Puniceicoccus vermicola: one gene and its partner. The protein of the gene in region 1 interacts with the protein of each later gene in a pairwise test. Links are inferred from orthologs where the notes say so. Each region holds a gene or a part of one and is shown in the gene's direction. Other genes may lie near its edges.

The links.
Region 2: the proteins of eno (region 1) and rpe interact in binary tests that used the Escherichia coli proteins (3 or more experiments, as listed by UniProt). The link is inferred for Puniceicoccus vermicola from one-to-one orthologs.

What each region holds. Positions count from the first base shown.
Region 1 is NZ_JACHVA010000143.1:87,057-90,361, forward strand. What follows is about bases 162-3,144. They hold eno (phosphopyruvate hydratase), read left to right. Parts: upstream 162-989; coding sequence 990-2,300; downstream 2,301-3,144. Other genes in these bases: H5P30_RS21515 (rhomboid family intramembrane serine protease), read left to right, coding at 162-877; H5P30_RS21525 (YdbL family probable chaperone protein), read right to left, coding at 2,936-3,144. Outside these bases: more of H5P30_RS21515, read left to right, coding at 1-161; more of H5P30_RS21525, read right to left, coding at 3,145-3,305. UniProt on the Escherichia coli protein: Catalyzes the reversible conversion of 2-phosphoglycerate (2-PG) into phosphoenolpyruvate (PEP). It is essential for the degradation of carbohydrates via glycolysis.
Region 2 is NZ_JACHVA010000028.1:9,408-12,670, forward strand. Bases 323-3,263 are described here. They hold rpe (ribulose-phosphate 3-epimerase), read left to right. Parts: upstream 323-1,424; coding sequence 1,425-2,102; downstream 2,103-3,263. Other genes in these bases: dnaX (DNA polymerase III subunit gamma/tau), read left to right, coding at 323-989; H5P30_RS02260 (hypothetical protein), read left to right, coding at 955-1,410; H5P30_RS02270 (secondary thiamine-phosphate synthase enzyme YjbQ), read right to left, coding at 2,388-2,801; rpmB (50S ribosomal protein L28), read right to left, coding at 2,835-3,065. Outside these bases: more of dnaX, read left to right, coding at 1-322. UniProt on the Escherichia coli protein: Catalyzes the reversible epimerization of D-ribulose 5-phosphate to D-xylulose 5-phosphate.

The sequences.
Region 1 (3,305 bases):
AGACCTCCCCCGAAAGGCCAAAGCCGCACCCGAGAAAACGCTCAAAGACTTCAACATTTCCGATGCGCTCCGGGAGAAGGTGCCCGTCCAGCGCATCGAAGAACTCCGAGAGATTCATAATCTCGAGCCTTCCGAGCAAGAATCTCCAGAAAAAGTATGGCAGTGGATCCCCGCCCTAGCCGGACTCCCGATCGAAGAGGATCAGCCGACCCACTCCCGGTTCGCCTTCGCGACCTGGAGTACCTTCTTCCTCATCTTGATTGCCAGCCTCTATGCGTTCGCCCATCCCAACTCATTCCAAGAGTCGGGTCTGATCCCTGCCGAATGGTCACGAGGAGGAGGAATTACCCTAATTAGTTCCTTTTTCCTCCACGCGGGAATCTTTCACCTCATCATCAACCTCTATTTCCTCACTACCTTTGGCGACAACGTCGAGCACCTCCTCGGCCCTGCCCGCTTCGTGATCCTGCTACTCCTCGCGACACTCTTCGGTGACATTACCCACATCCTCATCAATCCGGAATCCACTGTGCCCTGCATCGGGGCCAGTGGAGGAATCTCCGGCATCATCGCCTTCTACGGACTCAGCTTTCCCCATGCCCGAATTTCTCTCCTCGTTCGCCGAAGCCGTTGGTTCGGCATTTTCCAGGAAAATTCATTCTTAAAGGTCCGAGCCATCTGGCTCTTCGGGATCTGGATCCTTATGCAATTTTTCTATGCCTACCTACAGTTTCACGGGAACACGAATATATCGGGAGCCGGCCACCTCGGCGGAGCGATAGCTGGAGTTATCCTCTGGTGGGTCTTCCCCAAAGAGATGACCCCAAGAAATGCGCAATCCCCCCTGGAGTCCCTCCGTCGCAAGAAGCACCAATAGAGACGCACTCTCGCACAGGTTACGCCCCGTTCAGTCTTGACCCATTCCCGCCTTCCTGAGACGTTTCAATCGAAACGCTACTGTTTCGAGAATCACCATATTACAATAGGTTATGACCACCATTACCGACATTCGCGCACGCGAAATTATCGATTCCCGCGGGAATCCTACCGTTGAAGTAGACGTCGAGCTTGAGTCCGGTGTCGTTGGCCGCGCTGCTGTACCTTCGGGTGCTAGCACCGGTGAAAACGAAGCCCTCGAGCTTCGTGACGGCGCACTCTCCTCCAAGGATTTCCCGAAAGGCTTCAGCCCGAAAAAACGCTACGGCGGCAAGGGAGTGACCAAAGCGGTCGATAACGTCCACGAAATTATCGCTCCTGAGCTTTTTGGACAGGACGCCTGCGACCAGGTTGGCATCGACAAGATGATGCTCGACCTCGACGGGACGGCCACCAAGAGCAAGCTCGGCGCCAACGCCATCCTCGGGGTCTCCCTCGCAGTGGCCAAGGCCGCAGCCGAAACTCTCGGAGTTCCTCTTTATAAGTACATCGGCGGACCGAACGCCAAGGTTCTTCCCGTTCCGATGATGAACATCATGAACGGCGGATCTCACTCCGACGCTCCGATCGACATCCAGGAATTCATGATCATGCCGAAGGGTGCGGAAACTTTCCGCGAAGCCTTGCGCATGGGTTGCGAAATCTTCCACGAACTGAAGACGGTCCTCAAGGCTCAAGGCCTCAGCACCGGAATCGGAGACGAAGGCGGATTCGCACCGAAGCTTGCTTCCAACGAAGCCGCTCTTGAAGCGATTGCTGCGGCCGTAAAGGGCGCTGGCTACAAGCTCGGCAAAGAAGTCTTCATCGCCCTCGACGTCGCCTCTTCGGAATTCTACGACGCCAAGAAGAAGAAGTATGTCTTCGGCAAGAGCGACGGGTCCAAGAAGAACGCCAAGGAAATGGTCGCCTTCTACCAAGACCTCCAGAAACGCTACCCCATCCTCTCCATTGAGGACGGTTGCGACGAAAACGACTGGAGTGGTTGGAAGACTCTCACCGACGAACTCGGCGCCACGACTCAGCTCGTCGGAGACGATCTCTTCGTAACCAACACCAAGTTCCTCAAGAAGGGCATCGATCTCGGCGTCGCCAACTCGATTCTCGTGAAGGTGAACCAAATCGGTTCCCTGACCGAAACCCTCGACGCGATTGAAATGGCCCGCGAAGCTGGCTACACGTCTGTCATCTCTCACCGTTCCGGTGAAACCGAAGACACCACGATTGCTGACATCGCCGTGGCCACCAACGCCGGACAGATCAAGACCGGTTCTCTCTGCCGGACAGACCGGGTTGCCAAATACAACCAGCTCCTCCGCATCGAAGAAGAACTCGGCTCCCACGCGATCTACGGCGGCAAGCTGTAATCGCCACGATCGATTCTTACACTTTCAGGCGGCTCTCTTCGGAGAGCCGCCTTTTTTTTGGTTACATACCGGGAGCAAGTCGCCCTCCGTTCGGCGCAGGACTTTCCCGGCATGAGCCTGTCGAATGCAGTCGCGCGATTTCTCCGGCCAGAGGCGCATTGGCACTCCCACCTCAACGAACTTTTGCCCTTCCTCAATCGTAGAGGCACGGTGATAACCGTTTCTAAGGGTTCGCAGATGACTCCCAGAGACTTCACACCCCCCAACGAAATGGCTCTCGCCATTCCGCTCCCACTTCAAAGAGAGGTGCCAATGCCCCACCTCTTTCGGCCCGAGGCCGAGGTGCAGCTGAAGCTGCGGACTGACTAAGCGTTCCACAGGATTCCAACCAGTGCCACGAATCTAGAGCTGGACGTGTCCTGCGAAGCATGGAAGCTCTCGCTACTTTGGGCGGCCACCATTCGCGCACGACTTTCCCGGCATGAGCCTGTCGAATGCTGTCGTGCGATTTCTCCGGCCAGAAAAGAGACAAATATCCGTAATCTACACCGCGCCGCGCGAAACTCTCGGAACACAATTCAATCCAATCCCGCTCACCCGAATGACTGAAGTCAATCGGGAACACTGGGGCGCAGCTACTGCTTCCGATACCACTTCCCTTTTGCATCCTGAAGCCACACCCCAGGAGCGGAGGTCTTGGCCAATTGCGCAGCCCTCTGCTTTTGCACCTTATCCACGGGCTGGCCCGTCTGCTTGGCGATCTCTTGGTAAACGGTCATCCGGTCCTTATTCTCGGCCTTGACCATCTTATCCTCCTCAGTCGAGATCGACCCACGAACTGAAAGAAGTCCATCATTGGTCACCCCAAGAAGGCCTTGCTCCTTCAGGCTGTCAATTGTCGGGAGGCGCTCCTCCATTCGCTCCCGAATTTGGTCGAGATCGGCCGCCTGTAGCGAGGGAACAGCTACCAAGAGCGCGAAAAGAAATAGAGAGATACTAGGAATG
Region 2 (3,263 bases), on another replicon or contig:
GCACCGGGAAAACGAGTACCGCCCGCCTTCTCGCCTGCGCCCTGAACGGTTCGGAGAAACCTACGGTCAACTTCGATGCCGATTCCGACTTGGTTCAGGCAATAATGGGGGGCAGTTGCATGGATGTCATCGAGATCGATGGTGCCTCCAACAACTCCGTCGAGCAGGTTCGCGACCTCCGCGAGGATTGCCAATACCGCCCATCCCAGTGCCCCTTCAAGATCTACATCATCGACGAGGTGCACATGCTCTCGCAGGCGGCTTTCAACGCTCTCCTCAAGACTCTCGAAGAACCTCCCCCTCACGTTAAATTCATTTTTGCGACGACTGAGAGCAATAAAGTGCTCCCGACCATCGTCTCCCGCTGCCAACGCCTCGAATTTCGCCCGATCGACGATGCAGAAATCGTCCGTCGCCTCGGGGAGATCTCCAAAGCTGAGGAAATTAAGGTCGAGGACTCCGCCCTGCGGGCCATCGCCAAGCTGGCCAACGGTGGAATGCGCGATGCACAGTCCATTCTCGATCAATTGATTTCCTTCTGCGGCACCGAAATCAGCGAAGGGGATGTCCTCTCCGTCTTCGGGATGGCCGGCGAAGCGGACTTGGCCAAACTCGGACGCTCCCTCGCCGAGAGCGACTACGAAGGCCTGGTTTCCTGTGCCGACCGCTTCAGCCGCGAAGGGAAGGACCTTTCCCGGATCCTTACCGATCTTTCCGGACTCATCCGGGAAGCCCTGCTGGAAGCCATTCGTTCGGGGGGATCGAGCAACAAGCTGGGCCCGGTTCTCGAGATCGAACCTCTTCTGCGCATCCTCGACGCCCTCAAGGCGGGGGAACGGGCCGTGCAAAAGGGCCTCTCTGAACGCGTCAATTTTGAGGTTACGCTCCTTCGCGCCGTCGACCACGCCCGCACTCGACCCATCGATACTGTGATTCGCCAAATCAGCGACCTCGTTGGAACTGAACCTGCGGGTCAAAAAAAAAATTGAGCGAGTCCCCCCGGGCCGTGAACCCGTAAAAGAGGCCGCAACGGCCTCTCCTCCCCCCTCAGAGAAACCTCCAGAGCCCGAAAAATCGGACGACGAGGAGGTAGATTCCGGAAATCTCGAGGATACCACGGACTACTCTCCCCACGCCATCTATGGTTCGGATGAAGAGGATTCCAACGAACCTCCCCCCGACTACGAACCTCCCAAGCCCAAGAAGGCTCGGAAGCCCAAGCAATGGGAAGATGGGGAACACATCGACCTCGAAGCGGCCGTGGCAGAGGCCTCCGACCTCCCGGTCTCCGTCAACGAATTGGAGGCTCTCATCGCCAAAACTCCGCCCGAACTCCGCAAATTCCTCGAAGATGAGTTCAGTGCCGAATTTCTTGGACCCATTGTCGTCGATCCGAAAAAATTAGACTAACCATTCATCCAGCCATGACCGATCCATCCTCCACTTCTTCGCCATTCCCCCCGAAGCTCGCCCCGTCGATGCTCGCGGGGAATCACGCCAATCTTCGTGACGGCTTGGAGAAGATCTTAAAGCTACCAATCGAATGGCTGCACCTGGACATCATGGATGGCCACTTCGTTCCCAACCTGAGTTTCGGCCCCAAAACCATCGACGACCTGCGACCCATTGCGCCGGACCTTTTCTTCGACACCCACCTGATGCTGGCCCGCCCCGATCTCATGATCGATGCCTTTGCCAAGTCCTCTGACCAAATTACGATCCACGTCGAACCCTTCTACCCCATTCGCGAGACCCTACACGCCATTCGCGACAAAGGCCTCAAAGCCGGGCTCGCCCTCAACCCGGGCACTCCTCTCGAACGAGCTCTCCCTTTTCTCGAGGAAATCGATCTCCTCCTCCTCATGACCGTCCAACCGGGATTCGGAGGACAGTCTTTCCGCACCGAGGTCTTGGAGAAAATCCAAGCCGCCGACCAGATTCGCCGGGAGAAAGATCTCCCCTTCCGCATCGAAGTCGATGGAGGCGTCGACGCCGAAACCGGCCCCCAATGCCGTCAAGCCGGGGCCGATACCTTTGTCTGCGGAACCGCCTTCTTCAAAGCGGACAATCTCGAGAAATTCCGCCAGGGAATCGAAGAGTAACATCGAGGCCCCCAAAAAGCCGCCCTTAGAATCAGTTACTCGATTCGCTAGGATCACCAGGAATGATCGAGCCGGTAGCCGTGAAGGCCATGAACAAGACGTGGCCCGCCAGCCGCCTAGGTGGGCGCTAAAGCAACCCACCCACAGTGAAGGGATCAAAACCTCCGAACCCTCGCTCAAATTTTCTCAGAAATGTGCTGAACCCACATTTCCATAAGCCATGCGGTTGGAGAGGCCAGAGAGGAGGCTGTTCCGGGCCCGTGCCGGCAACGACAGTGTCCTTCTCTACTGGGAGATGGAAACCACCAACGACCGCCGATGTGGGCGGTCACGGTGTTCCCAGAGGAAGATTCCCTGCCAGGTTCCGAGAGCGAGCCGACCATTGATCACCGGAATGGATTCCGAGGAACGGGTCAGGACCATTTTAATGTGGCTCGGCATATCATCCGGCCCCTCGAGAGTATGCTCGTAGCCCGTGCCATCGGGGACCATCTCATCCATATACCGCTCCAAATCCGCCTGCGCAGTCGGATCCGCATTCTCCATCAAGACCAAGCTGCAGCTGGTATGACGGCAAAAAACAAGCGCCAGCGCCTCTGAGGCACCCGCGCTTGAGACCGCTGATTGAACGCGGTCGGTGATTTCATACAATCCTCTCCCCCCTGTTTCGACCGAGAACGTGTTGTTCGTGACCGACACCGGGAACTAGGGAAAGGAAAACCGTTCGAGGTCTTAGGCCTTAACGACCTTGCCCGCTTTCAGGGCTTTAGCCGACACCCAAATCCGCTTCACTTGCCCGTTGGGCATGCGAACGCGAACCCGTTGCAGGTTGGGTCGGAAGGTGCGTTTGGAATTCTTCACGACGTGCGTGCCGATCCCTCCGCTCTTCTTGGATTGACCCTTGCGAGTGATTTTACCTCCCCGAATGGGACGACGACCTGTGATTGCGCAAATTCTAGACATGATGAATCTTGGGAAAACGGAGAAGAAAAACGGGTTGATCCCTATCGGGCAACCCTAAAGCGATAAAAAAAACACGCGCCTCAAAGGCGCGTGTTTAAAAAACGCTTTCTTGGGCTGGCGTGATACGCATTACGCACAGGAAGCCATACGCCCGCGTTATTAACTTTGTCTTGAATCCTGAAAAAACTAAAAGGCCAG